Regions from separate parts of the Acinetobacter sp. ACNIH2 genome, predicted to be linked through region 1. Evidence: predicted binding sites of a transcription regulator. Region 1 holds the regulator's gene; each other region holds the start of a gene.
What was found. Region 1 encodes PhoB, which activates phosphate uptake and scavenging genes when phosphate is short. Its sites were predicted from a motif close to TGTCATNAANCTGTCATAA; they were not measured.
Positions count from the first base shown of each region.

Region 2: the regulator PhoB is predicted to act here: its motif matches at 1,958-1,976, upstream of C3F34_RS11985 (inorganic phosphate transporter).
Region 3: the regulator PhoB is predicted to act here: its motif matches at 1,761-1,779, upstream of C3F34_RS15680 (porin).
Region 4: the regulator PhoB is predicted to act here: its motif matches at 1,696-1,714, upstream of C3F34_RS10200 (DNA translocase FtsK).

Region 1 covers NZ_CP026412.1:1,535,003-1,539,224, forward strand. The annotation lists gene phoR (phosphate regulon sensor histidine kinase PhoR) at 1-1,151, opposite strand, end outside; gene phoB (phosphate regulon transcriptional regulator PhoB) at 1,162-1,872, opposite strand; gene C3F34_RS07190 (TetR/AcrR family transcriptional regulator) at 2,094-2,780, opposite strand; gene C3F34_RS07195 (SDR family NAD(P)-dependent oxidoreductase) at 2,991-3,830, shown strand; gene C3F34_RS07200 (MATE family efflux transporter) at 3,898-4,222, opposite strand, start outside.
Region 2 covers NZ_CP026412.1:2,554,165-2,558,386, reverse strand. The annotation lists gene C3F34_RS11985 (inorganic phosphate transporter) at 289-1,911, opposite strand; gene metH (methionine synthase) at 2,352-4,222, shown strand, end outside.
Region 3 covers NZ_CP026412.1:3,296,270-3,300,491, forward strand. The annotation lists gene C3F34_RS15675 (methylenetetrahydrofolate reductase C-terminal domain-containing protein) at 1-466, shown strand, start outside; gene C3F34_RS15680 (porin) at 507-1,622, opposite strand; gene C3F34_RS15685 (HIT family protein) at 1,874-2,293, opposite strand; gene C3F34_RS15690 (YARHG domain-containing protein) at 2,337-2,606, opposite strand; gene C3F34_RS15695 (hypothetical protein) at 2,857-3,273, shown strand; gene C3F34_RS15700 (NAD(P)-dependent oxidoreductase) at 3,402-4,222, opposite strand, start outside.
Region 4 covers NZ_CP026412.1:2,168,252-2,172,473, reverse strand. The annotation lists gene C3F34_RS10200 (DNA translocase FtsK) at 1-1,585, opposite strand, end outside; gene trxB (thioredoxin-disulfide reductase) at 1,838-2,791, shown strand; gene aat (leucyl/phenylalanyl-tRNA--protein transferase) at 2,876-3,610, shown strand; gene C3F34_RS10185 (arginyltransferase) at 3,630-4,222, shown strand, end outside.

The DNA.
Region 1 (4,222 bases):
TCAATACCAATACCCGTATCTTCAACCGTGAAATAACCATGTTCGCCATCATCATGCCAACCCATGGTAATGGTACCGCCTTTTGGGGTGTATTTAATCGCATTGGTAATGAGGTTGCTAAACGCACTGGCCAACTCGGTATCTGAACCAATGAGGTCGCAATGACTGTCGATGTCCAAATTCAGGGTATGGCCATAATCCACGTTATAGGCCTGCGCATCATCGAATAACTGATTCATCAGGCTTGGCATTTCAATAATCTGGTTTTTGGCAATTTGCTTATTATTTTCCAAACGGGATAACAGCAAGAGGTCATTGACCAAGGCATTCATACGTTTAGTCTGTGCCTGCATTTGCTCAAACGCACGCTTCCAACGTGGGTTTAAATCTTCTTGATCGGTAAAGGTTTCAATATAACCACTTAGTACTGTTAAAGGCGTACGTAATTCATGTGAAATATTATCGACAAAATCTTTACGCATTTGCTCCAAGTTATGCATCCGAGTCACATCATATGCTACTAAAAGACGGCTTTCACCGCCAAAGCGAGTCATTTTGATTTGTACGTAATGATCTTCAAACACTGAGGATTTCATTTTAATCCCATCAGGGATTTGATCGCTTTGTTTGAAATATTCAATAAAACTCGGCTGGCGTAGAATGGTCATAATATTGCGACCACGATCTAGCGCCTGAATGCCCAATAATTTTTCTGCCGCGGGATTCCACCATTCAATTTGATGTGACTCATCAATTAACACCACGGCTTCTGCCAGTGCCACCAAAGAGGATTGTGCACGGTCAATCAAGCCAACCATTTCGGCTTGAACAATACGTTCTTGGCGCTGTGCACGATAGACATTAAATAATAATGCTCCCCAGATGCCATTTAAATTGGGCGGAACATCATAAGGACGGTTAGAAATCCATTCATTGACCAAGTACAAAGAGCGCAGTTGGAAACCGAAGAAAATGGTAAAAGCAGTAAAAATACAAACCCAAAAATACCCGATGCCAAACCCGATCAAGCTTGCAATCAGCAATAGAAAAACCAGTAAACGTAAATCTTGTTTGGCAAATATCCATAAACTGCTGTAACGGAATTTTTGATGCTCACGCGCCAGTTCGGGGACAGGGTAGGGTTCATACATAAAACTAAAATTAACCTAAAGCTACATCAGCACGAGTGGAGAAGCGGTAACCCGTTCCACGCACGGTTTGAACAAAACGGTCTGCACCATAGGGTTCTAAGACTTTGCGTAAACGGCGAATATGGACATCAATAGTACGGTCTTCAATATAGACATTTCCACCCCAAACTTGATCAAGCAGTTGCGCACGGGTATAAGCACGCTCAGGATGTGTCATGAAGAAGGCCAATAAACGATATTCAGTTGGACCCATTTCTAGAATATTATTGCCAAAACTCACGCGTTGGCTGACTGGGTCAAGCAATAAACCATTGGCATCAATGGTTTTTTCTCCACTCAGAGCATTGGCGCGACGCAGAACAGCTTTAATGCGCGATACCAATTCGCGTGTCGAAAAAGGTTTGGTCATGTAGTCATCTGCACCTGCATCGAGACCTTGGACTTTATGGTCTTCTTCTCCGCGTGCAGTGAGCATAATCACAGGAATTTCAGATAAATTTTCATCGCGTTTAAGGCGACGACAGAGATCGACACCGCTGACACCACCAGGCATCATCCAGTCGAGCAGAATTAACGCTGGGCGTTGATCGACAATCATTTGATGCGCCTGTTTTGCATCTTCTGCCTGTAAGCATTGAAAGCCTGCCATATCCAAAGAGGTATGAATCATCTCTCGAATTGGAAGTTCGTCATCGACGATTAGTATGTAGTCATCTTTCACAACGCAATATCCTATTGATGATAACGGTAGGCCGTTTTTTATTTATGACAGGCTTATTACAAAGATTAATTATGACAGTATCATTGCAGAATAGGGCAGAATCCCAATTTTCGCAAAGTTTTGTGACAATTTTTAGTCGAATTCGTGAACAATTTTAGACAAACTTAATGGCTGCCTTAAAATCTGGTTCAATTCTTTTGTAAAAATTAAATTGCTGTAATTTAATTTTTTTTCTCAGAAAATGATTCGAGTAGAGCTAAAAAAACCACTCGACATGATGCCAATACATCTTCCATAGACTGTTTAAAGCCACTGATGACCCAACGAATCGCAATCTGGGTAACATAACCATTTAAGCCTGTAGAAACCCATGAAATTTCACGTTCTGAATGCGGGATATTCGGCATCATTAACATGACAAAAGCATGAATCATACGGTCAAAACGCAACATGGTTTCGTGAATGGTGGCTTGGTTATGCAGTTCTTGTACCAGCATAGCATCGATATAAATAATACGTGCCATACGTGGGTTATCTTTAAGCGTGGTAAGTAGGGCGGTTAAGCCAGCATCGACCATTTTTTCATGACTGTTTGAGGCTTGCATAATCGCTTGCATGACATTTTGTTGCAGTTCATCAATCAGTTTTAAAAAGATGGTTTGGAAGAGTTGATCACTCTTTTTAAAGGATTCATAAAAATAGCGTTCGGTCAGTTTGGCTTCATTGCAAATATCTTTGACCGTGACGGCAAAAAAACCATGGGTGCCATAAACTTCAATACCTGCCTCGATGAGTTTTTCACGGCGTGCCTGCTGACGTTCAGTCAAAGACAACCCTTTAAACTGGCGTTCTTTATTTTTTAACGGTTGGTTATTTTTTCCTGCATCGTTGGTATTGGAATAAGTCATAAAGATAAAACGTAGCAAAGACCGCTTATAGTTTAACAACAATTGTTGCAAATGCCTAAATTAAACGCAGGATTCGGCTCAAAGGAGATTCGTCAGACATTTATTGACAATGATTATTGTCAAATTTATATTGAGAGAGTCTTTCGCATTATGCATAAAAGAATGGGGGTAGCTTTGTCATACCGCCTTAGGAACCAATAAGGAAAGAAAATGAAAACATTTAACAATAAAGTCGCCGCTGTAACAGGTGCGGGTTCAGGGATTGGTCAACAGTTGGCATTGCTTTTAGCTCAACAAGGTTGTCACCTTTCTTTAAGTGATATTAATGAGCAAGGTTTGGCAAAAACCGTAGAATTACTCAAAGACAGCAATGTACGAGTGACCACCAAAAAACTAGATGTATCTGACCGTGAAGCCATGCGTACTTGGGCAGAAGAAACGGTACAAAATCATGGTTCAGTCAATATGATTTTTAACAATGCTGGGGTGGCGTTGGGCTCGACAGTAGAAGGTGCGAGTTATGATGAACTGGAATGGATTGTGGGGATTAATTTCTGGGGCGTCGTTTACGGAACCAAAGAGTTTTTACCATTGATTAAGCAAACAGGCGATGGTCATATCATCAACATTTCTAGCTTATTCGGTTTAACGGCTCAACCCACCCAATCGGCTTATAATGCCACCAAATTTGCGGTTCGTGGTTTTACTGAATCCCTACGTCAGGAACTGGATATTGAAAATTGTGGCGTTAGTGCGTTGTGTGTACATCCAGGTGGTATTCGCACCAATATTGCCAATGATGCGCGTATGAATGACAGCTTGCGTAGCTTGGGGATGAATCCAGAAAAATCGGCACGTGCATTTAACAAGTTATTACGTATTCCACCAGAAGAAGCTGCACGTCAAATTTTAGCTGCGGTACAAAAGGATAAGCGTCGTGTTTTGATTGGTAATGATGCAAAATCTTTAGATCTGATTCAGCGTATTTTGCCAACAGGCTATCAAAAAGTGACGGCTATGGCGACGTCATTCAGCAAGCGTTTTAAATAACAAGCAGAGTAAATAAAAAGCAGGTGTCGATCTTCAGATCAACACCTGCTTTTTTATGTATGGTTTATCAAATTAAACTTTCTACGGTTTTCTTTTTCCAGACGAATTGGTAATACAGACCTTGCATCACACATAAGCACACAAAGGCAAGCGCATAGGCATACCATATACCTTGCAGTCCCCACCAGTCACTAAATAAATAAGCGCAGGGAACTTCAATAGCAATAATGGCAACAATGTTGATGATCATCGGAACGGTGACGGTACCACTGGCACGCATAATCGAAGCGAAAATTGCGCTGGCACCAAAGAATAAAATGGACCATAACACAATAAATAAAAGCTGTTGACCCAGTTCGACTACAGCATGATCTGTAATAAAAAGTGCCATC
Region 2 (4,222 bases), 1.0 Mb from region 1:
TGCAACAAGTTTCGATTGCTGTTCCATTCTAAACATGAAATCTAATCTTTCTGTATCTAGCCCTGAGCGCTTCAATTTTTCAGCTCCAATCCCTCTAGAGTTTAAATGTTTTATGCAGCCCTATATCCATGTATAAACTATATAAATGAAAGCTAATAACTCAACAATACTGACCACATCTTCATGAGCCTTTTCATAAACCTTCAACCCAACCCATCGACTGAACGATCTTTCAGACACAAAAAAAGCGCTGACGATGCAGCGCTTCTATTTCGTCTCTTAAGAACCTTAAGAAACGAACTGGAGGAAAATCCAGTATAAACCACCTGATAAACAAATGGTGGCAGGAAGTGTAAAAATCCATGCCGAAAGAATTGTTTTCACAGTTGCAAAATTCAAGCCTGATTTGTTCGCTACCATCGTACCTGCAACTGCACTGTTTAATACGTGAGTTGTTGACACAGGCATACCAAAACCATCGGCTGCTGCAATTGTTGACATTGCTACAAGTTCAGCAGACATCCCTTGACCATACGTCATGTGATGCTTACCAATACGCTCGCCTACAGTCACTACGATACGCTTCCAGCCTACCATTGTACCTAGACCTAAAGCCAATGCCACAGCTACTTTTACCCAAGTTGGGATGTACTGTAAAAAGCTATCCAAATTGCTACGGTACTCTTTTACTACCTTTTGCTGCGCTTCTGACATCGCAGGTAACTGGTCTGCTTTATCCAAACGCTTAAACGCAGTCGTGCTCAAATACATATCATTACGGATAGATGAAACTGCATCTTCAGGAATATTTTTTAAGTCACCATACTGAGCAACACGGTCACCTAAATGATCGGTCAAACTTGCCAAAGCAGGTACCACTTCTGGCGTGATTTCTTTGGTTTGAATATAGGCAGTAATGGTTTGACGCGCTTGTTCATCTGGAATATCTGCATGTGCAGGGTACATCGCAACAGCAGCTTGAGATGACAATTGCTCAAATGACTGGATATGTGCTTGGTCTAAATTCTTGTTGAGTGAATAGGCCAATGGCACCAAACCAATCAAAATTAACATGATTAAGCCCATGCCCTTTTGACCGTCGTTTGAACCATGCGCAAAGCTTACACCTGTACAAGTAAAAATTAGAATTGCACGAATAAGTGGCGGTGGTGGTTTGTTGCCTTCAGGTGGCTGGAATAATTCAAGCTGGCGTTTGAAGATTTTTTTCACCAACAAGAAAACCACAGCAGCAAATGCAAAACCAATTAATGGAGAAAACAGTAATGCTTTACCCACTTTAATTACTTGGTCCATATCTACACCGCTGGCACCACTACCTGAGTGTAATAGGTAATTCATAATCCCTACACCCAAAATAGAACCAATCAAAGTGTGTGAACTCGATGCAGGAATCCCCAAGAACCAAGTGCCTAAATTCCATAGAATTGCAGCAATCAGCATGGCAAAGACCATAGCAAAGCCTGCCCCTGAACTCACATTCATGATCAGTTCAACTGGCAATAAAGCAATAATGCCGTAAGCAACCGCACCACTGGCAACCATAACCCCAAGGAAATTACAAAAACCAGCCCACATCACTGCAACAGGTGCAGAAAGAGCATTGGTATAAATTACTGTTGCTACCGCGTTGGCTGTGTCATGAAAACCATTGACAAACTCAAAGCCTAGCGCAATTAATAATGCCGTCGCTAAAAGAATAACAGAATACAAACTTAATGGTGGTACATGCGACAAGTCAGCAGATACCTGAAACCCAATATAAATGAGGGTCGCAATAATGACCGTAAAAAACACCGGCATAAAAAACTTCGGTGTTGGAACATGCACATTCGTCGACTTGTTCGATGCTGAATGCATACGATCTTGGACTGGAGGAGTTTTTGAATTCATGCAGACGGTTAAGAGGATAATAAAATCCCCTTATTGTTAAATTAAATTGTGACAATTATATGACAAACAGGTGTCATATAAAGCCAAATTTTTAACAATTGACCTGTTTTAAATCACTCCGCGCTACAATGGGGAGGATTTTTGACTGTAAATCTGTTTTTTTCAAATACTTATAACAAAAAAATATTTCATGTAAAAAAGTAGTTGATTTTCAGAATTGTAAAAAAATTTGTCACTCTCTGATGGGCTTTCACCTTGAAATTGAAACCGATTCATCATGCCTATGTAATATTGCATTTCAATGAAATAGCAAAGTAACTGTTATTTCTTACATGAAAACTGCTAACTTGACAGTCAAAAAGCTGAATTAAAATAAAATTAGCTCTGAGTTCTGCTAAAATATGCTCCATTTCAAGACTTGCCGTGTATTGGGGTTATTTATGTCCACGCTTACCACCCTTAAAAAACTTCTCGCTGAGCGTATATTGATCATCGATGGTGCGATGGGCACCATGATTCAGCGTCATAAGCTTGAAGAAGAAGATTATCGTGGTGAGCGTTTTGCCGATTGGGCACATGACTTAAAAGGTAACAATGACCTTTTAGTTTTAACTCAACCTCAAATCATTCAAGGCATTCATGAAGCTTATCTTGATGCAGGCGCAGACATTATTGAAACCAACAGCTTTAACGGCACCCGTGTTTCTATGTCTGACTACCACATGGAAGATCTTGTCCCAGAGATTAACCGTGAAGCAGCACGTTTAGCCAAAGCAGCGTGTGAGAAGTATTCGACTCCAGATAAACCGCGTTTTGTAGCAGGTGTACTCGGTCCAACATCGCGTACCTGTTCCATTTCACCGAATGTAAATGACCCTGCCTTTCGTAACATTACCTTTGATGAGCTAAAAGAAAACTATATTGAGGCAACTCATGCGCTGATTGAAGGCGGTGCAGATATCATTCTGATTGAAACCGTTTTTGATACATTAAACTGTAAAGCTGCAATTTTTGCGGTGAAAGAAGTCTTTAAGCAACTTAGTCATGAATTACCACTCATGATTTCAGGGACTATTACCGATGCATCGGGTCGTACCTTAACAGGTCAAACTGCGGAAGCGTTCTGGAACTCTGTACGTCATGGTGACTTACTATCGATTGGTTTTAACTGTGCCCTTGGTGCAGATGCTATGCGTCCTCACGTTAAAACCGTGTCTGATGTGGCTGATACGTTCATTTCTGCTCATCCAAATGCAGGCTTACCAAATGCTTTTGGTGAATATGATGAAACACCAGAACAAACTGCTGCCTTCTTAAAAGAATTTGCAGAAAGTGGTTTGATCAATATTACCGGTGGTTGCTGTGGTACGACACCAGACCATATTCGTGCGATTGCCAATGCTGTAAAAGACATTGCACCACGTCAAATTCCTGAAACTAAGCCAGCTTGTCGCTTAAGTGGTTTAGAACCATTTAATATTTATGATGACTCATTGTTCGTTAACGTGGGTGAACGTACCAACGTTACTGGTTCAAAAAAATTCTTACGCTTAATTCGTGAAGAAAACTTTGCCGAAGCTTTAGAAGTTGCACAGCAACAAGTGGAAGCTGGCGCTCAGATTATCGACATTAACATGGATGAAGGGATGCTCGATTCGCAAAATGCGATGGTACATTTCCTAAACCTTGTGGCATCTGAGCCAGATATTTCGCGTGTGCCTATCATGATTGACTCATCAAAATGGGAAATCATTGAAGCAGGCCTAAAATGCGTACAAGGTAAACCTGTTGTTAACTCGATTTCGTTAAAAGAAGGTTATGACGAGTTTGTCGAAAAAGCTCGCTTGTGTCGCCAATATGGTGCTGCGATTATTGTGATGGCTTTTGATGAAACTGGTCAGGCCGACACTGCTGAGCGTAAACGCGAAATCTGTAAACGTTCTTATGACGTTTTGGTTAACGATGTAGGCTTCCCTGCTGAAGATATTATTTTTGACCCGAACGTGTTCGCAGTAGCAACAGGTATTGAAGAACACAATAACTATGGTGTCGATTTTATTGAAGCCACAGGTTGGATTAAACAGAATTTACCTCATGCCATGATTTCTGGCGGTGTATCGAACGTTTCATTCTCGTTCCGTGGAAATGAGCCTGTTCGTGAAGCGATTCACTCTGTGTTCTTGTACCATGCCATTAAACAAGGCATGACTATGGGTATTGTAAATGCCGGTCAAATGGCAATTTATGACGATATTCCTAAAGAACTCAAAGATGCAGTTGAAGATGTTGTTTTAAACCAGAACCAAGGTGA
Region 3 (4,222 bases), 1.8 Mb from region 1:
ACCTGATGTATTTCAAAAGAAAGTGTCTTCTGAGCAAATGCTCAAATATAAAAGTATGCAGTTTATGCATGACTCAATGTTTGATTCCAAGATTGCGAGGAACGTAGGACGCAAACTTTTTAATCCTAAGCTTTGGTCGGGGCAATTTGCCAACAAATTACTTATAAAGTCTGAATACATGTCTAAACATGGTGTGGTAGGTTGTGAAAGTTGTGGTCAATGTCGTCTAGCGGACACCTTATATATTTGCCCTGAAACTTGTCCCAAAGGCTTGGCAAATGGTCCTTGTGGTGGAACTAATTTAGATCGGTGTGAATTTGGAGATCGCGAATGTATTCACTCGGTTAAAGCACGTTTGGCAGAGCAGACTAACCAAATAGCAATATTAAAAGAACGCTTAATTGACACAGTGCCTATAGAATTACGTGGCACAAGTTCTTGGGTGAATTGGTTTAATCCCAAATAAAAAACACGCCTAAGCGTGTTTTTTATAAAATTGGTGAGGATTAGAAATTGTATTCCATACCTGTACCAATGACAGTGCGCTTGTCGTCATCACTTAACCAATCACGTTTTTGTTGCGCTACGATGCCGTAGAAACGTGCTTGCTTGTTAATTTTGTAGTCTAAACCGATGCCATACTGGTCAATAGTACGATCATCATGACCATCACGTGCAGTTTTTGCTGATTGGTATTGTCCTTTTACAGCAAAAGGAGTGTTACCAATTTTGTAAGTAACAGCAGCAATCCACGAATCTTCTTCTAGACCTTTGTAGTTAGCTAGAATCGCTTGACCGTTTGTATCTTTTTTACCAGTGTCATAAGCAGTTAAGTCGTCTTTTGGTTCAGCATGTTGCCACAAACCGCCAAGTACCAGACCTTTCACACCAATTGAAGCGAAGTCATAAGAACCTGTTACGCGGTAAGCATCAGAGTAAATATCTTTTAAGCTATATGCATTGTATTTACCTTGAATGCCAGAGTTACCAGCAACTGCTAGGGCTAGACCTAAATCTTTATTTTCATAGTTTAATGAAGCTGAAACTGCATCACCAAAGCCATCACGTTTGTCATTATTGCCAGTTGTTCCCGCTACTACGCTAGAAGAGCTTTCACCTTGTTGGAACATTACATTGAATGATAAGCCAGCAAGTAATTTAGGGTCAGATTCAAAACCAACGACGTTGTTTGAGCGCTCTTCACCATACATGGTATTAGTGATATCTAAAATTGTGTGGTCGTTGAAGATATCTTGATTGTTACCAGCCGCAGTCTTGAAGTAAGAGTCAAATTTACCTACTTTTAATGCACCAATACCATCACTTTTTAAACCAATGAAACGGTTACGTGCGCTAAGGTCTGTGTCTGAACCAGAACCATCAGTTGCGATTGCCCATTCTGCTAAATAGATTGCAGATAATTTTTCTGTTAGCTTTTCTTCACCTTTAATACCAAAGCGAGAAGCATTAGAGTTGATTTCAGTTACATCACTCTTGCCATCAAAACTTTTGTTATCAACATTGTCGATCGATACGTTTAGTTTACCGTACAATGTTGGCGCTGCCTGTGCTGCGTTTAAGCTTAAAGTTGTCACTGCTGCAGCAAGTAGCAATTTTTTCATTGAGATTTCTCCAAAACACGATTTTTATGGCAAGTGCCTACAAACTCTTATTTTCAGCTCGCTTCTGTACAATTCGTTACATAGCTCACCAACTTGCTATGCAGTATCTGTAAACTTTGTGACAGCAAAGTGAAAACTAAATGACAGTTTGATGACGCGATGTGATTGGATAACGCTCAGTTTTTGTTTTACTTTTTCTCTTAAATGAAAAATGGAGCCAACGGGCTCCATTTAATTTGTAGTTTATCAACTTAAGATTCTAAAGCAGCTTTAATTTTTTCAGCTTGAGCTTTAATCTTTTCTTGATCACCCATTTGTGCAGCGTGCTTACCTAAATGATGCACGTTGGTCGGAATGAGATGGAAATGGACATGCGGAACAGTTTGTCCAGCAGGTGCTCCACTTAATTGCATTAAGATAATGCCATCTACACCCAGTGCTTTTTCAATTGCACGTGCAATTTTTTGTGTGACCTGAATGGTATATGCGGCAGCTTCGGCAGGAAGATCAAGTAAGCTTATAGCTGGAGTTTTAGGAATGACTAGGGTGTGGCCTTCAGCTTGCGGCATGATATCCATAAAAGCAAGAACCTGATCATCTTCATAGACTTTAATTGCAGGAAGCTCTCCACGAAGAATTCTTGCAAAAATATTTTGATCATCGTAAGCCATAATTATTCCTTTAACAGTCTCCATTTAGGGAGAAGCTTGGTGGTTATTTACAATTTAATTCTTTCTGACGAGCTTTGATTTCGTCAAGACGTTGCTGCTCTTTGTCTGAAAATTTAGGTTTGGTAGTATAGCAATTGTCATTACCAAACTTTGCTTTTGCTTCAGGGTCTTTAAAACAGAAACCTTTAGATGCATAGATCACATCATGATCATTCTTGAGTTTTTGACACTCTTGCTCTGGCGTAGCGGCCAAAGTATTTGCACCAATAAGGGTTGATAGACCAGCAAGACAAGCAATAAGCAACTTACTCATAAGAGTTTCCTCACGGTTTGTAACAGTATATGTTTAATACCTTATTACAATATTGGGTTTAATTTGTCATCTTCAATGGCAATAAATTACTCTAGCGTACTTTTGCTCAACATGATAGGCAAAAGTTATATATATCAATAATTTTATAAAGTTAAATTGATAATAAAAATTTAACTCATTTAACTTTAATTGTTATTGTCTCTAGTTCAACGTTATGTTGGACTTTTTTGAATTTGTTATGGGGAATGACATGATTGAAAATTTTTATAAATATCTTGGGGCTTTACATGATGCCAGATTGTACGGATTCTTACTTGATTGGAATCCAGAATTATGGAAATTCGATGTTATTTTATATGTCCATATCTTCTCTGATTTTGATTGTGAATTGGAGCAATATTCGCTTGAGAAAGCCTTAGTGACATTTGAAAATGCTTCAATTGATAAATTCAGTATTACGAATGATTTAAGTTGCGGGCAATTTTACATAATTGATTACGAAGTTAAAGATCTAGGAAATGATAAGTATCAATTTGTTTTTGAATTTAACAAAACTGTACCAGAATTGGTTATCACGGCTGAAAATATGAGAATTACAACCTCTGGAGTTGTGGTAGAAAAGAATGAACAGCATCTGGCGACCAATTGGTCAAAATTATTTGATTAAAAGATTGCGGTATTAGCCAATTTGGTTATGTTTGATTTTGTTAAAATTATAAAAATAAAAAAGCCCCACTATGTTAAGTAGGGATTTTTATTAAATTTAAAATAAACTTTTGATTATAAAAAACCAAATCATTCCAACGTAATTTTGCTCCAAGATTCATATAATTTTACTGCACTAGAAAAATCACTTTCTGCAGGCGAAAGATCACTTGCTGCTTGTATGAGACTTTGTGTCAATGCAATTACAGGTGCTGAAAGTTTAGCATCACGGACCAAATCTAATGCTATTCCAGTATCCTTTGCCAATAACGGTAAAGCAAAGGTAAGCGGGAAACTACGGTTTAAAACACGTTGCGGTAATACGGTCTCAGTCACACCACTTTTACCACTAGAGGCATTAATACAATCTAGTGCTTCACCCAAATTTACACCATGTGCTTTTAAAGTGGTAAAGCCTTCGGCAACTGAGCAAAGATTGACTGCAAGAAGCATGTTATTCACCGCTTTCACAGCGAAACCAGCACCTGAGTTACCCACATGCTTAATGAGTTTTCCAATCGCTTGCAAGGCAGGGAGTGCTTTTTCGAACGCTTCTGCATCACCACCTACCATGACGGTCAGTGTGGCATTTTCAGCGCCAATCGTTTGACCACTTACAGGAGCATCTAAGAAAGTCACTTGTTGTGTTTGTAAAGCTTCTGCCAAATTTTTAGCAGACTCTGGTACACCACTTGTACAATCAATCCAAATACTACCTGCTTTTAACGCTAATCCAGAAATAAGCGCTTCAACATCTTGGCTTGTTGGAAGGCAAGAAAAAATAATGTCTGCCTGAACTGCATCTTGTAAAGAAACAGCAAGGGTTCCATATTCAGTTGCATGTTGTTCGGCCTTGGAAAAATTACGATTCCAAACAAAAACGGTTTCAAAATGTTTAGGGAGATGAGCTG
Region 4 (4,222 bases), 630 kb from region 1:
GTTTTTGGGCAACCTGCATAGCACGAGACATTGGGCGTCCCGCAGCATCCGTCAATGGTGCATCAAAGTCAAAATCATCTTCTTCTTGAGGTTTGCCAGCAGTTTCTTGCCATGCTTCGATGAACGCCTCTTTAGACAATTCAGCCTTAGTCTGCTCAATAAAACGCTCTGGTACTTCTATAGCAGTCTGCTGTATCGGTGTTTTAACAAAGGCTGATGATTGAGCGTAGGAAGATGCTACACGTGGCTCATCTACTGTGGCTGTCTGTTGTTCTTCTGCATCAAAATCGTCCAGAAAACGATCTAATTCATCGTTCAACATATGTGCCTTTGTTGCCCCAGCAGCAACACCTACCGCAGTAGAGATACTCGAAATTGGAGCTTCTGCAACGGCAATATCAGGAATTGCGGTAGCTTGAATAGTTTGAACTTCGCTACGTTGGAATGGACTATGTACATCCGAAGCTGCCTTACCACTAGGTACAGCAGCAAGTAGCTCATCAAAAATCTCATCATCGTCCCAATCAAGATTACTTTTGACTGGTTTCGGAGAAGATTCTATCTGAACATCAACGGGATATTGACGCTCTACTACCGAATTGAAATCATGCTTAGGAACCACAGTTTCATCTTCAGCAGCTTTTAATAATGCTTCAATGTCTTGTTTATGTAGTTGATCATTATTGGTATTTAAGGCACGCCAAACTTCACCTGTCGCAATGGTGCGCTGGCTATCTTGTTCAAGTTGATGTGCTTTGGCGATAGTTTTTTCAAACTCTTCATCGTCGTCTAAATCGAACTCAGTTGGTTGATTCAATTGAGACTCTTTCTGCACCATATCATCAAACAAACGCTCTGCTGCCACACCTGCAATAAATGGTTGTTCTACAGAGGCTTGAGATGGTTTGCTATGATCCGATTCTGTTTGATCAGCAACCTTGCTTGGAGCAACTGCAATCACCTGTTTTTTGACTTGAGGTGTGGTACGATCAAAATCAGATTCGCTCTCGGGCACATTTTTATAAAATAAATCTTGTAAATACGCAGGTGTAGCTCGCAAGGTATCCCACGTTTTGTTCCACTTTACCCCAAAGGCCAAAGTAAACAACACTACCCAAAACACCACTAAAAACAGTGCGGCACCATAAATGGTCAGCAGTTGACTCAGACTTTGCCCCAACTCATAGCCAATAATCCCACCAGAAGCATTGGCTAAAGTATCTGCAGGTACTTCCCAAAATAAAAATAAGAGTGTTGCCGTTGCCAACAAAATGAAAAACTGAGCAGCATAACGAAATGGTCGGTTCAAAAAGCTACGTGGCCACCAAACCTGAATCGCTTCAATAAATAAGAAAAGTGGGATGAGTAAGCTTGCCCAACCTAAAAATCCAAACAATAAATCTGAAATCCATGCTCCAGCGACACCGCTTGCATTGGAAACCTGTTGGGTGTCACTCGAAATATGCATCCAACCTGGATCAAAAGGTGTATAAGTGACTGTTGCAAGGAACAGATAAATCCCAAATGAGACTAAAAATAACGTCATCATTAAGCGCTGTGCATAAGCACCTGACACCGCAGCCATACTCTGTCCTGTAAGCATTTTTTCATTCATGTTTTTTTGGAAAACAACCTGAATTTGTTTCTTAATAAAACCTGATATTATGCACCTGTTCACGTAAAAAAGATGCAAGATTATGAGGGCTTGTTGTTAACTTTATTCTATATAGCTCAAATCGATTTGTATGATCAATATTACCCACATTGAACACACACAACTGTTATACACTTTCACGTATAATTTCATAAATTTTGAAAGAAAAAAAGGATGTCGCGAATGAGCGCTCGTCACTCACGATTAATTATTTTAGGTTCTGGTCCTGCAGGTTACAGCGCTGCAGTTTATGCTGCGCGTGCCAATTTAAAGCCAATGCTGATTGCTGGCTTGCAATTGGGTGGTCAATTAACCACAACGACCGAAGTCGATAACTGGCCAGGTGACCCAGAAGGTTTAACAGGTCCAGCGTTGATGGAACGTATGCAAGCCCATGCAGAACGTTTTGGCACAGAAATAGTGTATGACCACATTAATGAAGTTGACCTCAGTGTTCGTCCATTCGTCCTTAAAGGCGATATGGAAGAATTTACTTGTGATGCACTGATTATCTCAACGGGTGCAACTGCACAATATTTAGGCTTAGAATCTGAAGCAAAATTCATGGGGCAAGGCGTGAGTGCTTGTGCAACTTGTGATGGTTTCTTCTATAAAAACCAGAAAGTCATGGTGGTTGGCGGCGGTAATACCGCAGTCGAAGAAGCCCTCTACCTGTCTAACATTGCTTCACACGTGACGCTTGTGCATCGTCGTGACAGTTTACGTTCAGAGAAAATTCTACAGGACCATTTATTTGAAAAAGAAAAAGAAGGCAAAATTAGCATTCTTTGGAACAATCAAGTTGATGAAGTCTTGGGTGATAACACAGGTGTAACTTCTGTACGCTTAAAATCAACTGTAGATGCAAGCACACAAGATATTGATGTCCAAGGTTTATTCGTTGCAATTGGTCACAAACCGAATACGGGGATGTTTGAAGGTCAACTCAATCTACGTGATGGCTATATTCAAGTGCAAAGTGGTACCTCTGGCAATGCAACAGCAACATCGGTTGCAGGTGTATTCGCAGCAGGTGACGTTGCAGATAGCATCTACCGTCAAGCCATTACTTCAGCAGGTTCGGGCTGTATGGCTGCGCTTGATGCTGAAAAATATCTGGATGCTCTAGGTTCATAATCCTTTGCATCTACGATGAAAACCGTCCGAAAAGGGCGGTTTTTTTATGTATGATAGCGTAAAGAATAATCCCTGAATTTAATCATGCAGCATACTTTAGCACCTTCTGAATATTTATTTCCCGATCCCATAAACTCAGACCCAGAAGGACATGGACTGATTTGCATAGGTGCTGACCTCTCCCCTTCTACGCTTTTTGAGGCCTATACACACGGTCTTTTTCCCTGGTTTTCTGAAGGTGAACCTATTTGCTGGTGGTGTCCCGAGCCACGCTGCATTATTCGACCTGAGCAATATCATCCGAGTAAATCCTTGCTGCGGAATATGAAAAAGCATGACTATAAAATTACCATTAATCATGCTTTTGAATCGGTAATTCGCTCCTGTGCCCTGCCTCGCAGTTATGCAAATGACACGTGGATTTCCGAAGATATCATTCAAGGTTATTTAGGTATGTTTTCAGCAGGTTATGCCTATAGTGTGGAAGTGTGGGAACAGGATCAGCTTGTCGGTGGCCTGTATGGAGTAAACATTGGCAAGGGCTGTTTTGGTGAATCCATGTTCAGCACACGAACAGACGTGTCTAAAATGGCATTTTATACCCTGATGTTGCTCGGGCAAGAAAACCAGTTACCTTGGATTGACTGTCAATTGGTTAATGATCATTTACTCAGTCTTGGTGCTTGTACGATTTCTCGACAAGCGTATTTAAATTCGTTACAAGATATTATAAAACAACCCCCTATCGATTGGAAAAAGTATCAAGAGGGTGTATTTTCAAGTAAAAGAATAGCGTTATCTTCGCAATTAATCGAATGAAAACAATAGAGGGATCTTTATGAATTCATATCACCCGAAGTCCCTGTTAAATGATTTACAGTACTATATTACGCCACCACATGAATGCAGTTATCTTGAAAAGAAATCTGCTCGCATGGTTTTTCTAGATCCAGCCCATCGGATTGATGTGGTCACTTTGTCTGAACTTTCACGTGTCGGTTTTCGTCGTAGTGGAGACTTTGTTTACCGTCCTGAATGCCATTTGTGCCGTCAATGCTTGTCTTGCCGCGTTCCCGTCCAAGAGTTTCAAATGAACAGCAAGCAAAAAAAAGCTTGGAAACGCAATCAAGATCTCACAGTCAAAATTACTCAACCGAAAGATGCGAGTGATGTACATTATGCGTTGTATGAACGCTACATTCGTGAACGCCATGCCGACGGTGATATGTTCCCCCCTAGCTATGACCAGTTTGAAAAATTTCTGATTCATACCTGCACTGAAAGTTTTTTTCTGGAACTGTGGAAAGATGAGCAGTTACTCTGTGTCTCAACCTGCGATCAGTTAGATGATGGTGTGTCTGCGGTATATACCTTTTTTGATCCCAATGAAAATCGTCGTTCATTAGGGGCTTTTGCCATCATGAAACAAAT